DNA from 2 places in the Devosia sp. Z6_126 genome. Region 2 is predicted to be linked to the other one. Evidence: predicted binding sites of a transcription regulator. Region 2 holds the regulator's gene; the other holds the start of a gene.
What was found. Region 2 encodes LexA, which represses DNA repair genes until DNA is damaged. Its sites were predicted from a motif close to TGTTCNNNNTGTGTTCNG; they were not measured.
Positions count from the first base shown of each region.

Region 1 (7,879 bases), on a different contig from region 2:
GGCTCGTCGCGTTCGGTGGAAATGAAGCGCCCGAACACCAGATTGCCGGTGACCGGATTGACCTCGGTGATCTCAAGGCAAAAGCAGACGGTGGAATTGGCCGCCGAACCGCGCCCCTGGCACAGGATCTTGCGCTCGTAGCGGGCAAACATCACGATGTCATGGACCGTCAGGAAATAGGCCGCGTAGCGCTTATAGGCGATCAGGCACAATTCGCTCCAGATCATGCGCTTGACCTCGTCGGGCACCCCATCGGGAAAGCGCCTGGCTGCGCCGGCCCAGGTCAAGCGCTCAAGGGTCTGCTGGGCGGTTTCCCCATTGCCGACCGTTTCCTCGGGATAGTTGTATTTGAGCTGGTCGAGCGAAAAGCCAATCCGGTCCATCAGCAGCTGGGTTTGCCGGAGGGCATCGGGATGTTCGGCAAAGAGCCTTGCCATTTCCCGGCCGGGCTTGAGATGGCGTTCGGCATTAGCTTCGAGCCGCCTGCCGGCGGTTTCAAGGGTCAGGTGCTGACGGATGCAGCTGACCACATCCTGCACCATCCGCCGGTTGGGCTCGTGGTATAAAACGTCATTGGTGGCGAGCATGGGCACGCCATGCCGGTGCCCCATCTCGGCAATGCGGTTGAACCGGGCCCGATCGGAGCCGGCGTAGCGGGGGGCGGCAGCAACCCACACCCGCCCCTTGGCCTGCCCGGCCAGGGTTTGCAGCGTGCGCTCGGTCAAATCCCAATCGCTTTCATCGGGCATGAGGATGAGGAGCTGCCCCGCCGCCGCTTTTTCCCCCGCTTCGTCCCTTTCCAGAAGATCGGCGAGATACAGCACCGGAGCGCCCTTTTCCCCTCGCCCATTGCCCAGCGTCAGCAGCTGGCACAGGCGGCCATAGGCCTGCCGGTCACTGGGATAGGCGATGATGTCGGGTGTGCCGTCGCTGAACACCAGCCGTACGCCCACGAGATAACGAAAGCCGGGCGCCTGCGGCCCCATGTCTCGCGCCACCATGTAGCCGCGCACCACGCCGGCAAAGCTGTTGCGATCGCATAGCCCAAGCCCGGTCATGCCATAGTGAATGGCGGCTGATACCAACTCTTCGGGGTGCGAGCCGCTGCGCAGAAACGAGAAATTGCTGGTGCTCACCAGTTCCGCAAATTGCGGCGCCGGCGGCTGCTCCCGCCCGCTCCCGGAACGGGGAAATGAGAGCACCTCATTCATGAAAAGAACCCATGCAGATACCAGGAGGGCCCGGTGGCGCCGCCATAAAAGCCCTGCCGATAGAGCCAGAACCGGCGCCCGCCATCATCCTCGGCGATGAAATAATCGCGCGTTTGCGCTTCGGGATCAAAGCGCACCAATTGGGGCAGATAGGGCTGAGCCTGCTCCGGCTTGCTCTTCTGTCCCTGGGGCGGCACCAGTTGCAGGCGCTGGCCGCTGCGCCACCATTCGGCCGCCAGGCGCTCGGGCCCCGAGGTCTTGATGAACTGGTACCCCACCCGCCGCCAGATCATGCCGGCGGGAGGACCATCGGGCACCTGGGCGGCGGTGATGGTGATGGGCTCGGGCACCGGCAGGAGCCGCAGCGGCCGCGCCCGGCCGGGATCGGGCAGCGCTTCGGGATCGTCAGGGGTGCGGGCGATCACCGGCTCCAGCCGCACGGCCCGCTCGGGAATATGGGTATTGCTGAATTTGGTGCGCAGCACCGCCAGCGCCCCCAGGCGGCTAGCCATGCGGTCATAAAGCCGGTCCAGATCCTGTCCCCCGTCGGCAGCGGCAAAGGCGCCCACCTGCACGGCATCGAGCGGGGACACCGAGCTGGCAGCAAGCCGGATCGCATCAATGCCAAACCCCGCATCGTAATCTCCGCCCAGCCGCTCGGAGCGATGGGCGAAAAGACGCGCAATATGGGCAGGGTCTCGCGTGGCCCGGGCCGCATTGACCGACAGACACATCACCTTGTGGTCCACCCGATAGAGGAACAGATGAAAGCTTTGCGCACCCAGCCCTTCGCTTTCGAGCCGCAGCCCAATCTGCACCGCCAGGTCATGGGCACACATCAGCACATCGTCCATCAAGCCGATCGGGTCGGCAAAGCGGCGCTCGGCATAGCGTTCAGCCAGGGGCAGGCGGGGCACGGGACGTTCTTCGAGTGCGCCATAGGCTTGGTCGAGCCGGGTCAGCAGCGACAAGCCGAACCGGGCCTGCAGGGCCTTGCGCTCGCGCCCGCGCACCTGCCCTACCTGCTTGAGCCCCATGGCATTGAGCCCGGCAATCTGGATCGGGCTGAGGCGAAGCGCGGCGACCGGCAGATGCGCCAGGACCCGCTCGGTATCGGCCGCAGCCACCACCTGGTTGGCGGCAAAATGGGCAACAGCCCAGGCTGCGCCCACGGTGGAGGCCACCGCGCCCTGGACCCGATAGCCCAGAACCGCCAGCCGCTTGAGCAGGGTCGCAAGCATCGCTTCCTCGCCGCCAAACAGATGCGATACTCCGGTGATATCGAGCACCAGATCGCCAAAGGGGCTCATGTCGGGCAGCACCGCGACCAGCGGGCTGGCATTGGAATGCCAATCAGCAAAATCGGCAAAGGCGGCTTCCAGGAGCGGCCGGTCGATGGCCAGCGTGTGCAGATTAGGCACCAGCGCGCGCGCATCGGCTAGGTTCTGCCCTGGGCTAAGGCCAGCCGCCGCCGCTTCCCGGTCCACCGCTGCCAGCCGCATGCCCCCCTTGATGCGCTCAAAGAGCGCCAGGGGTGACTGCAGCTGCCGGTCAGCCCGCTTGAGATAGTCGGTCGCCCAATCGGGCAGGTACAGCGCCAGGAAGCGCCGTGCTCCCCGTTGTTCCATCCAGACCGGGGCGGTCTGACTGTTCTGCTCGAAAGCCATTTTCTGTCCACTCCAGGATCCATTCGCCACCATGGCCTTGCCCAAGCGCGCCCTTTTCCAGCCGGGCGCTCCAGCGGCTCGCCCCTGGGGCACGGGCATCAAAGGGGGTGGGTGAGCTCAGCAGGGGCGCCAGGTGCCAGCGCAACTGCGCGGCGCTCGATTCGCGCCAGCGCCCATAGCGCAGCAGAAACACCGATGCCCCGCCGCTTTGGGCGCGCATGCTGAGGCGCCGGCTGGCGGTGAAATCGAGAATCTTGGGCTGGCCCGCGACGTCGGCGACCACGGCCGCCACCGCCCCGCAGCCCAGCGCTTCTTCAGCTGCCCACAGCAATTCGGCGATATTGGCAGGCCGGATCAGCACCAGGTCAGCCGCATCAAAGCCGAAAAACTGCAGCCCGCTGCCATAGGGCAGACCCATTTCCTGAGCATCGGCCGTCATCTGCAGATAAACCACTGCTTGGCGGGTGCCCCCCAGCAATCCCCGCGCCTGCCCCAGCGCAAACCCCAGCACAGCGCCGCCATTGCGCCGTTCATCGGCGAACACTTCATGCACCACCCCCGGGCCAGCCAAGGGAAAGCCGCCCGCCATCGCTCCCGGTGCCGCCGTTTCGGCCAGGGCCGGGCGGCGTTCGAGATCGGCAATACGGGTGCGCAGCGCCGCAAGGCGCGTTTGGCGGTCAAGGTCGCTCATGGGGCTTTCGGTTCTTGGTTCAGAACAAAACAAGAACACTACGGACCGGGTTCCGGAGTCAAGCCGAGTCTTTTTGCGGGGTTGGGGAAAAGGTTAACCTTTGCCATCCACCGCCCTCGCAATGAAGGATGGAACGCTAACCGCGCCTTAGCGCTTTCCTCTTACCGCCGAAAGGCCAGATGCCGGCAGAGGTTTTTTGCATGTTCGACGCCCTTACTCGCTTGTTTGCAAAACCAGAAACGGCAATGGACGAGCATGATCCGCAACTGGCGGCAGCAGCCCTCCTGGTGCATCTGGCATCGGTAGACGGGCAGATGAAGCCCGAAGAGCAGCAGGCCATCAAGACTGCGCTGATGAGCCACTACCAACTCGATGAAGCGACTGTGGATAAACTGGTGCGGCAAGGCGCCATGCGCGATGCCGAGGCGGTGGATTTCTACCGCTTTACCTCGGCCTTAACCGCGCTGGAGCTCGAGGATCGCATCGCCATCATCCGCATGATGTGGGAAGTGGTGTTTGCCGATGGCAAGAATCACGAACTTGAGGACAACATGGTCTGGCGCATCGCCGAGCTGATCGGCGTACCTTCGCGCGAACGCACCGTGCTGCGCAACCAGATCGGCAAATCTCGATCCTCTTGAGCTACCAGGCCTTGAAGGTGCCGATGGTTTTGGCTTCATCAAGCGCACAATCGAACTCGCCAGCCTGGTCGGCGGCGGCACGCGCCAACTCGTTGGCATCGGGATTAGCCAAGGCGTCCACATAGGCGATGTGACAGGAATTGCCTTCGGCAATCTGGCTAACCACCAGGATCTCGTTGCTGTCTTCGCCCGTTTCGGCATCGGCAGTGTGGTAGCGCACGATGGTCGAGATAGGCAGCCAGCGGCCTGAGGCGTTGGACAGCCGCCATTCCAGCTTGGGGCCGAGGCGGTTGAAGGGCGGCAGGGTTTGGGCGCCGTTTTCGTTGTTGTCGCCAAAGCCATAGGCCAGGGAAAAGCGCAGATCCCCTTCCATGACCTTGAGCGGAAAGCCTTTGTAGCCGGGGCAGGCCCAGCTGGCGCCGAAATCGTCAGCGTCGAGCACGAGGCACTCGTTCAGGTCCAGATCGGTATAAGCGCTGTTGAAACCCGATTGGGCCAGTGCGGGGGTCGCCAAGGCACTGGCCCCCAATGCCGCACCGAGGCAAAATAGCCCTGCCATTCTGATCGAGATCAAATTCGCCACCTTTGTGTTTCTGCTACAAAACCGTTGCAAGCCATTCCATCACAGGGAGAAACGCCGATGTTCAACAACATCCTCATCGCCACCGACGGCTCCGAACTGGGCGACAAGGCCCTCGCTGCGGCGCTCAACCTAGGCAAGGGCAGTGGCGGAAAGGTGACCGTTTTGACCGTGACCGACCCGGTGGCGACCATGGTCGGGGGCACGGGTGGATTTGGCCAGATCGATGCGGGGCCGCTGATCACCCAGCTCGAGGATGGCTATCGCGAACGTGCCGGCAAGGTGCTGGCGGCGGCGCAGGAGCAGGCGCAAGCCTTTGGAATAGCTGCCGAAACGCTGCACCTGCCCGACCATCTAGCGGCTGACGGCATCATCGAAACGGCCGAGCAGCAGGGAAGTGATCTGATCGTGATGGGCTCGCATGGGCGGCGGGGACTAGGGCGATTATTGCTGGGCAGCCAGGCGGCCGAGGTGCTGGCGCGCGCCAAAGTGCCGGTTTTGGTGGTGAAATAAGCCACTACAGGCAAGAGGCTTGCTTTTGCTGGCGGTTCTGGGCAACAAGGCCGCCACCTTTTCGCCACCCAGATGAACCAAGGCTGAACGCCCAATGAACATCGACGCCATTCCAATCGGCAAGAACCCGCCCGAAGACCTCAATGTGATCATCGAAGTGCCTTTGGGCGGCGAGCCGATCAAGTACGAAATCGACAAGGCCTCGGGCGCGCTGTTCGTGGACCGGTTCCTCTACACCCCAATGCGCTATCCCGGCAATTACGGCTTTGTGCCCCATACGCTGTGTGGCGACGGCGACCCGCTCGATGTGATCGTGATGAATTCGCGCCCGCTGGTGCCGGGCGCCGTGGTGCGCTCGCGCCCGGTTGGCGTGTTGTTCATGGAAGACGATGGCGGGCAGGATGAAAAGATCATCGCGGTGCCCGTGTCCAAGCTGACGCGCATGTATGACAACATCCTCGATATCGAGGATTTCCCGGAAATCCAGCTTGAGCGGGTGAAGCACTTCTTCACGCACTACAAGGATCTCGAGCCCGGCAAATGGGCCAAGATCGACCGGATCGGCAATCTGGCCGATGCGCGCAAGGTGATTCTCGATTCCATCGAGATGGCCAAGGGCGCCCAATAGGCCCTGCCCCATCTTGGCCGCAACGCGGGTGCAGCCTTCGAGCAATGCACCTGCGAGGGCCACTGATGAACCGTCGAACTGCAACGCTGCTTACCCTGGGCCTTTGCGCCACCCCGGCGCTGGCCCAGACAGCATCATCCTCCTCGCCCGACATCGCTGCGGCTTTAGCTGACCGGCTCGATCGCGCCGGGCAAGGCAAGGGTATTGCGACGGCCCGGCTGCACAATGGCGAGGTCCAATTTGCCGGCCATGGCGTTGTTGCCGAGGGCGGCGCGCCGGTAAGCGAAACGACGATCTTCGAGATCGGCTCGATCAGCAAGCTCTTCACCAATCTGCTGCTGGCGCAACTTGTGCTCGATGGCGCGGTGAGCCTTCATGCACCCGTTGCCAACTACCTGCCGGCCGGCACGGCGGTACCCAGCCTTGCCGGCCGCGAGATTACCCTGTTTGATCTTGCGACGCACAGTGCGGGCCTGCCCGCCATTCCCCCCGATCTGGGCGTGGCAGATCCCGCCGATCCATATCGCGGCTACAGCGCCGAACAGCTGCTGGCGTTTCTGACGGGCTACACGCTGCTCCGGGAACCGGGCAGCCAATTTGAATATTCCAATACCGGGGCGGCGCTCCTCGGACTGGCGCTCGAGCATACCGGGGGGAAACCCTACGCCGATCTTGTGCGCGAGCGCATTCTTGAGCCCCTGGGCATGACCGAGACTGGCCTTGTGCCGGTCGATCCCGGGCGGTTTGCCACCGGGCATGACCGGGCCGGCAATGCGGTACCCCATTGGGGCTTTGACGTGTTTGCCCCGGCGGGTGGTTATTGCTCCACCGCCGCCGATCTCACCCGCTTCGTCCAGGCCGCCAGCGGCGCTGTGGTAACCGATCTCGCTCCAGCCTTCGCGCTGATGCTGGCCGAGCAACGACCGGCTGGTTCGCCCAATATGCGGATTGGGCTGGGCTGGATGGTGCTTAATGGCCCAACCGGCCCACTGATCTGGCACAATGGCATCACGGGGGGCTTCAACAGCTTCATCGGCTATGCGCCCGAAAGCAAAGCGGGCGCGGTGGTGCTGGCCAATGCGGTGACGCAAACCGGGATCGAAGATTTAGGCTTTCACCTGCTCGAGGCCAGCCTGCCGCTGGCGCCACAACCAGAGCGGCGAGAGCCGGTCAGCATCGATCCAGGGCTGCTGCCGCGCTATGCCGGCACTTATCGGCTGGGGCCCGAATTCGACCTGGTGGTCACGAGCGAAGGGGGGCGGCTGTTCGTGCAGGCGAGCGGGCAAGAGCGGCTGGAAGTGCTGCCGCAAAGCGAAACCGAGTTCTTTTACACCGTGGTCGACGCCCAGATCAGCTTCGAGCTCAATGCCGAGGGGCAGGTCACCGGGCTCGTGCTGCACCAGAATGGCCAGGATATTCCCGGCAAGCGGCAATGAGCGGCCGGGTCGTCATCCTCAATGGCGCGCCGCGCTCGGGTAAATCGAGCATCGCCCGGGCCGTGCAGGACAGCCTGCCCGGGCAGTGGATCAATCTAGGGGTGGATGGCCAGAACGCCACCCTGCCCGAAGTGCTGCGCCCGGGAATTGGGTTGCGGCCGGGCGGTGAGCGGCCCGATCTCGAGCCGGTGGTGGTCCGGCTTTATCACGCGCTTTACGCCTCGATCGCCGCGCATGCCCGCGAAGGCTTTGATGTGGTTGCGGATGTCGGGCACCACGACGGCTATTCGGCACCCCTCGGGATCCTGCCGCGCTCGGCGCGGCAGCTAGCGGGGCTCGATGCACTGCTTATAGGCGTGCGTTGCCCGATCGAGACGATCATGGCGCGCCGCAATGCCGATCCGCAAAACGGGTTCTATGCCGCGGGACCGGGCGTGCCCGCACCGGTGCTGCGCTGGCAGGAGGCGGTGCACCAGCCCGGCATCTATGACGGGGAAGTGGACACCGGCAGC
Region 1 is NZ_JBYUNO010000001.1:1,209,586-1,217,464, reverse strand. Features, by position in the region: gene AC3YOG_RS05950 (error-prone DNA polymerase) at 1-1,211, opposite strand, end outside; gene AC3YOG_RS05945 (Y-family DNA polymerase) at 1,208-2,878, opposite strand; gene AC3YOG_RS05940 (ImuA family protein) at 2,763-3,569, opposite strand; gene AC3YOG_RS05935 (tellurite resistance TerB family protein) at 3,770-4,210, shown strand; gene AC3YOG_RS05930 (hypothetical protein) at 4,212-4,784, opposite strand; gene AC3YOG_RS05925 (universal stress protein) at 4,851-5,303, shown strand; gene ppa (inorganic diphosphatase) at 5,398-5,931, shown strand; gene AC3YOG_RS05915 (serine hydrolase) at 5,997-7,367, shown strand; gene AC3YOG_RS05910 (chloramphenicol phosphotransferase CPT family protein) at 7,364-7,879, shown strand, end outside.
Region 1: AC3YOG_RS05940 (ImuA family protein) is a predicted target of LexA. The motif match lies at 3,590-3,607, and genes of this name have one in related genera.

Region 2 (7,879 bases):
GTGTGCCTGGCGGTGATCGACCGCTTCAAGGCGCAGATCCCCATTCTGGGCGTATGCCTTGGTCATCAGGCCATCGGGCAGGCCATGGGCGGCGACGTCGTGCGTGCGCCCGAACTGGTGCATGGCAAGACCAGCGCCATCAACCACACGGGCGAAGGCCTGTTCCGCGGTCTCAACTCGCGCTTTGAAGCCACGCGCTACCACTCGCTGGTGGTTGAACCGACCACCCTGCCCGCTACCCTCAAGGTCACCGCCACCACCGATGATGGTCTGATCATGGGCATGCAGCACGAGAGCCTGCCGGTACATGGCGTCCAGTTTCACCCGGAAAGCATTGCGTCGGAGAACGGGCACGCGCTGTTGCAGAACTTCCTCAACCTCGCTCGCGACTTCAACGGAAAGGCCGCCTGATGGACATCAAGCAGGCACTGGCCAAGATTGCTGACCGCCGCAATCTCACCGGCGAGGAAATGCGCTCGGTGATGCGCACCATCATGGCCGGTGAAGCGACCCCCTCCCAGCTCGGCGCTTTCCTCATGGGCATGCGCCTCAAGGGCGAGTCGGTGGGTGAGATCGCCGCCGCCGTGTCGATCCTGCGCGAGCAGATGGTGACGGTCGACGCCCCCGAACACGCCATCGACATTGTCGGCACCGGCGGTGATGGCGTTGGCACGCTCAACATTTCGACAGCCAGCGCCATCGTTGTTGCCGCCGCCGGCGTTCCCGTCGCCAAGCACGGCAACCGCGCCTTGTCTTCCAAATCGGGCTCCTCCCAGGCCTTGGAAGCCCTAGGCGTCAAGCTCGACCTCACCCCCGCCGAAATCTCGCGCTGCATCAACGAGGCCGGGATCGGCTTCATGTTCGCGCCCTCCCATCACCCAGCCATGCGCCATGTCGGTCCGTCGCGCGCCGAAATGGGCGTGCGCACCATGTTCAACCTGCTCGGCCCCCAGTCCAACCCCGCGGGCGTGCGCCGCTATATGCTGGGCGTTTATTCCCCCGAATGGGTGGAGCCGGTCGCCGCCGCGCTTCTCGCCAACCGGGCGATCAAGGCCTGGGTGGTGCATGGTCGCGATGGGCTGGACGAGCTTACGGTCACTGGCCCCTCCTATGTGGCTGAGATCGCTGACGGCAACCTTCACAGCTTCGAAGTCACCCCTGAAGATGCGGGCCTGTCGCGCCACGATCCCAATGACCTCTTGGGTGGCGAGCCCGAATATAATGCCCTCGCCATCCACGCGCTCTTTGACGGCGCGCCCGGCGCCTATCGCGACATCGTTCTCCTCAATGCCGCCGCCTCGCTGATCGTGGCCGATGTGGTGAGTGACCTGCGCAGCGGCGCCGCCATGGCCGCCGAAATGATCGACAGCGGCAAGGCCCGGGAAACCCTCGAGCGCCTCGTCGCCATCTCCAATGGAACACCCCCATGAGCGATATTCTCAAGCAGATCGAAGCCTATAAGCGCGAGGAAATCGCCGCGGCCAAGGCCCTGCGCCCCTGGGACGAAGTGGTTGCCGCCGCCCATGACCAGCCCCCGCCACGCGGCTTTCTCGCCGCCATCAAGGCCAAGCGCGCCCGCGGCGAATACGCCTTGATCGCCGAGGTCAAGAAAGCCAGCCCCTCCAAGGGCCTGATCCGGCCCGATTTCAACCCGGCAGAGATCGCGCGCGCCTATGAAGAGGCCGGCGCGACGTGCCTTTCGGTCCTCACCGATCAGCCCTCGTTCCAGGGTTCGCCGGCGTTCTTGCGCGAGGCGCGCGACGCCACCGCCTTGCCGGTCCTGCGCAAGGATTTCCTGTTCGAAACCTACCAGGTCGCCGAAGCGCGCGCTTGGGGGGCCGACTGCATCCTCATCATCCTCGCCGCTGTCGGTGACGACGTCGCGCGCTACCTGCTCGATTCCGCCCGCGAATGGGGCATGGATGCCCTGGTCGAGGTGCATGACCAGCTCGAGCTCGACCGGGCGCTGGCGCTCGACGCCGAGTTCATCGGCATCAACAACCGCAATCTGCGCACCTTCGAAACCCGGCTCGATACCTCGGTCAACCTTGCTGGCGGCGTGCCCGCGGGCAAGGTGCTGGTCAGCGAAAGCGGCATCAACGGCCACGAACACCTGCAGCATCTCGACCGCACAGCCGGCATCGGCACCTTCCTTGTCGGCGAATCGCTGATGCGCCAGGCCGATGTGGTCGCCGCCACCCGCGCCCTCCTGCAGGGTGTGCCCCAGGCCGCCCATCCATGAGCGAGCCGCAGCTGACCCATCTCAACGAGCGCGGGGAGGCCCGGATCGTTGATATCGGCGACAAGGCAGTCACCCGCCGCCGCGCCCTCGCCCAGGCGGTGATCAGCGGTCGGCCCGAAACCATTGCCGCCATCATGGGTGGCGCCCTCAAGAAGGGCGACGCCCTGGCCGTCGCGCGCGTCGCGGGCATCATGGCAGCCAAAAAGACCGCCGAGCTCATCCCTCTTTGCCACCCCATCCCGCTCACCAAGGTCAGCGTCGAGATGGAGGCGCGCGAGCCCGGCGCCATCACCATTCTTGCGACTGCCGAAACCACCGGCCAGACCGGGGTGGAAATGGAAGCCCTCATGGCGGCTTCCACCGCCGCGCTTACGCTTTACGACATGGCCAAGGGCATCGACCGCGAGATGGTTATTTCCGCGATCTGCCTACTCGAAAAATCGGGCGGCAAGTCCGGCGATTTCCAGCGGGCGCCATGAGCCTGCTCCCGGTTGAAGACGCCCTCGCGGCCATTTTCGCCCGCGTGCCGCCCGCCCGCACCGAGTCGGTGCCGCTTGAGGCCGCCGCCGGCCGGGTACTGACCGAGCCCCTGCTCGCCCGCCATGACCAGCCGCCTTTCCCCGCCAGCGCCATGGACGGCTATGCCGTGCGTGCGGCCGATATCGTGCCGGGCGCGATCCTAGATGTCGTCGGCACCGCCCAGGCCGGCGCCGGCTTTGGCGCGGATATCGCCCCGGGCACCTGCGTGCGCATCTTCACCGGCGCGCCCGTGCCCCCGGGCGCTGATGCCGTGATCATGCAGGAGGAAGCGACCCGCACCGGCGACCGCGTCAGCTTTGCCGCCCAGCCTCCCGTGGGGCGCAGCATTCGCCCGCTTGGCCACGACTTCCGACAGGGACAGGAGCTGATTCCGAGAGGCTCTCGCCTCACCCCCATGCAACTGGCCGTCGCGGCCGCCGCCAATTGCCCGACTTTGCCCGTCGCCGTGCAGCCGCGCATCGCGCTCCTCGCCACCGGGGACGAACTGGTGCTGCCCGGCACCGCTCTCGGGCCGGGCCAGATCGTTGCCTCCAACAGCTTCGGGCTGCGACCGCTCCTTGCGCCTTACGCCGCCGAGATCCGCGACTACGGCATCGCTCCCGACAACCGCTCGGCCCTCTCCGAACGCCTCGCCGCCATCTTTGCCGAAACCCCCGACTTCGTCATCACCACCGGCGGCGCCAGTGTTGGCGACCATGACATCGTTCAGGAAATCCTGCTGAGTCTCGGCGTGCAGCTCGATTTCTGGCGCATCAATATGCGCCCCGGCAAGCCGCTGATGTTCGGCACCCTCGGCAAGACCCTGGTGTTTGGCCTGCCCGGTAATCCGGTTTCGGCCATGGTGACCGCCGCCGTCTTCATCAAGCCGGCGCTGCGCCGCTGGCTGCGCGTTGCCGAACCCGCCCCCTGGCACCTGCCGCTCCTCGCGCCCACGCCGCCCAATACCGCCCGGCGCCATTTCATGCGCGCCCAATTGGTGCATTCAAGCCAAGGTGCGGGCTTGCTCCCGATCAGCGAAACCGATAGCGGTCATACCTCTTCGCTGGCCCGTGCCGATATGCTGCTGGTGCAGCCGGAATACGATTCCGGGCAACCCGCCGGCGCCCTTGCTGCGGCCGTTCCGCTGGACGGGTTCTAAGCAGAGCCAAAGAATTTTCTCCTGCGCCCTTGAGCGTTATTGCAGAACATAACTGGAACACCTATGCTCGTTCAGTCTTTGTTCCGATTCTGCGATTGAAGGGCTCCGATGCTGACGCGCAAGCAACATGAACTGCTGATGTTCATCCATGAGCGGATGAAGGAAAGCGGCATTCCCCCTTCGTTTGACGAAATGAAGGACGCGTTGGATCTGGCCTCCAAGTCGGGCATTCACCGCCTGATCACGGCGCTCGAGGAGCGCGGCTTCATCCGCCGCCTGCCCAATCGCGCACGGGCGCTGGAAGTGCTCAAACTCCCCGATTCGATGAACCCGGCACTTGGCGGCCGCAAGGCGCGCTTCGAGCCCAGCGTCATTGAAGGCAATCTGGGCCGCGTTGCCGCTCCGCCGCCTCGCTCGGGCTGGAGCGATGATTATGTGCGCCCCGTGGCCGTGCCGGTCATGGGCCGGATCGCCGCCGGTACCCCCATCGAGGCGATCCAGAGCCATTCCCACACCATCTTGGTGCCACCCGAAATGCTTGGGCCTGGCGAGCACTATGCGCTCGAAGTGCGCGGCGATTCGATGATCGATGCCGGCATTTTCGATGGCGACACCGTGCTGATCCGCCGCCAGGATGTTGCCGGCACCGGCGAGATCATCGTCGCCCTGGTGGATGACGAGGAAGCCACCCTCAAGCGGCTGCGTCGCAAGGGCAACACCATCGCACTCGAAGCGGCCAATCCCGCCTACGAAACCCGCATCTTCCCGCCCGATCGCGTCAAGGTCCAGGGTCGCCTTGTGGGCCTGCTGCGCAAATATTGATCCCGATGGTCGAAAAACTCTGTCCCGTCCTGCTGCGCGGGGTGGGGCAAGAACGCCAGTGCTTGGCGTTCAGGCATCCTTTGGCTGGGTTGGAGCTGGTGAAAGGAACGCGGGAAGGCTCCGAGCCGATGGAAGTCGGTGCCCTGCGCGAACTCGCAGAGGAGTCAGGCCTCCAGGCAGAAGCTTTGCGCACGCTGCCATCCAGCAATTCCATTGCAGAGCAACAGCTTTGGCACTTCGTTGTGGTGAGTGCCGCGGCTCCCGTGCCCGAACACTGGCGTTACTTTACCCATGATGATGGCGGTCATTGGTTCGAGTTCTTCTGGTGGCCACTCGAGTGCCAACCCGGACCCGAATGGCACCCCATGTTTCAGCGGGCCCTCGCCCACATCGCTCGCCACGCCTGAAGCCCAACTCGGCCAAGAAACTATCGTCTTCAACGGAACTCGATTGCCGCCCTAAGGTCCTCATCGGGCTGTACCAGACCAGCGCCTTTGAGCCCCTCTTCCCGCTCCCCCTTGAGGGGAGGGCCGGGGTGGGGGTGCAGGCCCCTCCCGCGCAAGAGCGCCGATGTAGCCCCGCTCACAACAGCTTGCCTCCGGCCCCGTTACCCACGAGCCGGTCGTCCATCCTCCCGACAATAACTTATCCCCGCCCCCACCGATCACCCCCATAGTCTCCTCATCCGTGCATCCAAGCGAGATCATGACGAGTGGTTGGTGCGTGGAGGCTGGGGGATCGTGGGTCGCCGCGATCCGGCCGGTGTCCGCAAGAGCCGTGGGCCTCTATCGTCCGGTGGTCTTGGGTGAAGAATCGCGATGGCAGCTGCACTGGTCATCGGAACCCTGATGTGGCGCAGGCAGCGGTGCCCGCCAGGGTTTAGTTCGACATCCGCGGAATCTGGCATGCGCCGCAGGAGGGAGCGGGCATCGGCACCCAGTCGCTGTTGGCGGGGCGGAGCTTCCGTTTTGCGCAACGTTTTTTGAGGCAATGCCTCGCCAACGCCGCTTTCAACCGGAGGCCCCGCGCCGACCGGAGTTTTGCCGTGCCTTGGAAAGAAAAAATCCCCGCCGAAGCGGGGATTTCGAAGTCGTTGTCGGCTGAGCCTAGTGGTTGTCGCGCGGCACGCCATAGGTCTGGGCAATGCGCTGGTAAGCCACTGCTGGCTTGAGCACGGCGCCGTTGCCGAGCTGGTCCACCAGCCCGCGCTGGATCTCCTGCCAGGGCGTCTGGTGCGCGGGGTACTTGTAGCCGCCCGCTTCCGCCAGTTCCTGCCGGCGCGTCGCGATCTCGGCGTCCGAGATCAGGATATCGGCGGTGCCATTGTTGAGGTCGATACGCACCCGGTCACCCGTGCGCAGGATGGCAAGGTTGCCGCCCGCCGCCGCTTCAGGCGAGGCGTTGAGGATCGAGGGCGAGCCCGAGGTGCCGGATTGGCGCCCGTCACCGATACAGGCCAGCGCGTGGACACCCTTCTTGATGAGGTAGGCAGGGGGTCGCATATTGACCACTTCAGCCGCCCCCGGATAGCCGATCGGGCCCGCGCCGCGCATGAACAGCAGCGTGTGCTCGTCGATATCGAGCGAGGGATCATCGATCCGGTGGTGATAGTCCTCGGGACCATCGAACACCACCGCCTTGCCCTCGAACATGCCGGGATGCTCGGGATTGGCCAAGTAGCGCTCGCGGAACTCGGGCGAGATCACGCTGGTCTTCATGATCGCGTTATCAAAGAGATTGCCTCGCAGCACCAGGAACCCCGCTTCTTCCTTGAGCGGCTGCTCGAAGGGGCGGATCACCTTCTCGTCCTGGATGGGCGTGTTGCGGCAGTTCTCGCCGATGCTCTTGCCGTTGACGGTGGGTGCATTCTCGCGGATCAGCCCCTGCTTCATCAGCTCGTTGACCACCGCCGGCACGCCGCCCGCATGGTAGTAATCCTCGCCGAGATATTCGCCGGCCGGCTGCAGGTTCACCAGCAGCGGCACCTTGTGCCCATAGGTCTGGAAGTCCTGCAGGTCGAGCTCGACACCGATATGCTTGGCGATCGCCTGGATGTGGATCGGGGCGTTGGTCGACCCGCCAATCGCGGAATTGACCACGATGGTGTTGATGAAATTGTCCTTGGTCATGATGTCGGAGGGCTTGAGGTCCTCATGCACCATGTCGACGATGCGCTTGCCCGTGCGATAGGCCATTTCCTGGCGATCGCGATAAGGCGCGGGGATCGCTGCCGAACCCGGCAGCTGCATGCCCAGCGACTCGGCCAGCGAGTTCATCGTGGTCGCCGTGCCCATCGTGTTGCAGAAGCCGGTGGACGGCGCCGAGGACGCCACCAGCTCAATGAACTGCGCATAATCGATCTCGCCGGCCGCCATCATCTGGCGCGCCTTCCACACAATGGTGCCCGAGCCGGTGCGCTCACCCTTGTGCCAGCCATTGAGCATCGGCCCGACCGAGAGCGCAATCGCCGGGATGTTAACCGTGGCCGCACCCATCAGCATGGCCGGGGTGGTCTTGTCGCAGCCAATGGTCAGCACCACGCCATCGAGCGGATAGCCATAAAGCACTTCCACCAGCCCGAGATAGGCCAGGTTCCGGTCCAGGCCCGCAGTGGGGCGCTTGCCGGTTTCCTGGATCGGATGCACGGGAAATTCGATGGCAATGCCACCGGCTTCCCGGATGCCTTCGCGCACGCGCTCGGCCAGCACGATATGGTGGCGGTTGCAGGGGCTGAGGTCGGAGCCGGTCTGGGCGATGCCGATGATGGGCTTGTTGCCCTGCAATTCCTCGCGCGATACGCCGAAATTCATGTAGCGCTCAAGATAAAGCGCGGTCATGTCCGGGTTCTCCGGATTGTCGAACCAGGCGCGCGAGCGCAGCTTCTTGGGCGCGCTGCCCTGCCCATTGGGGGAAGAGAAGCTGTTGTCTGCCGTCATTACCTTATTCCTCAATAGTTCCGCCGAGGCGAATACAGGCTGCTGTTTGCTACAGTTCTAGCATGTTAGTTGCAGGAGTGAACGCCAATCCTGTTGGATTTCGTCGCCCCTTGCGCTCGCAGGACAACCGGGCGGCGTCGAATCGGCTAGGCGCAGGCCAGCGCAGCGACTAGGTTTGCCCGAAAGTGCGGGGCGAACTGC
Region 2 is NZ_JBYUNO010000002.1:67,641-75,519, forward strand. Features, by position in the region: gene AC3YOG_RS07135 (anthranilate synthase component II) at 1-411, shown strand, start outside; gene trpD (anthranilate phosphoribosyltransferase) at 408-1,430, shown strand; gene trpC (indole-3-glycerol phosphate synthase TrpC) at 1,427-2,242, shown strand; gene moaC (cyclic pyranopterin monophosphate synthase MoaC) at 2,239-2,721, shown strand; gene AC3YOG_RS07155 (molybdopterin molybdotransferase MoeA) at 2,718-3,920, shown strand; gene lexA (transcriptional repressor LexA) at 4,029-4,742, shown strand; gene AC3YOG_RS07165 (NUDIX domain-containing protein) at 4,748-5,149, shown strand; gene AC3YOG_RS07170 (IlvD/Edd family dehydratase) at 5,849-7,678, opposite strand.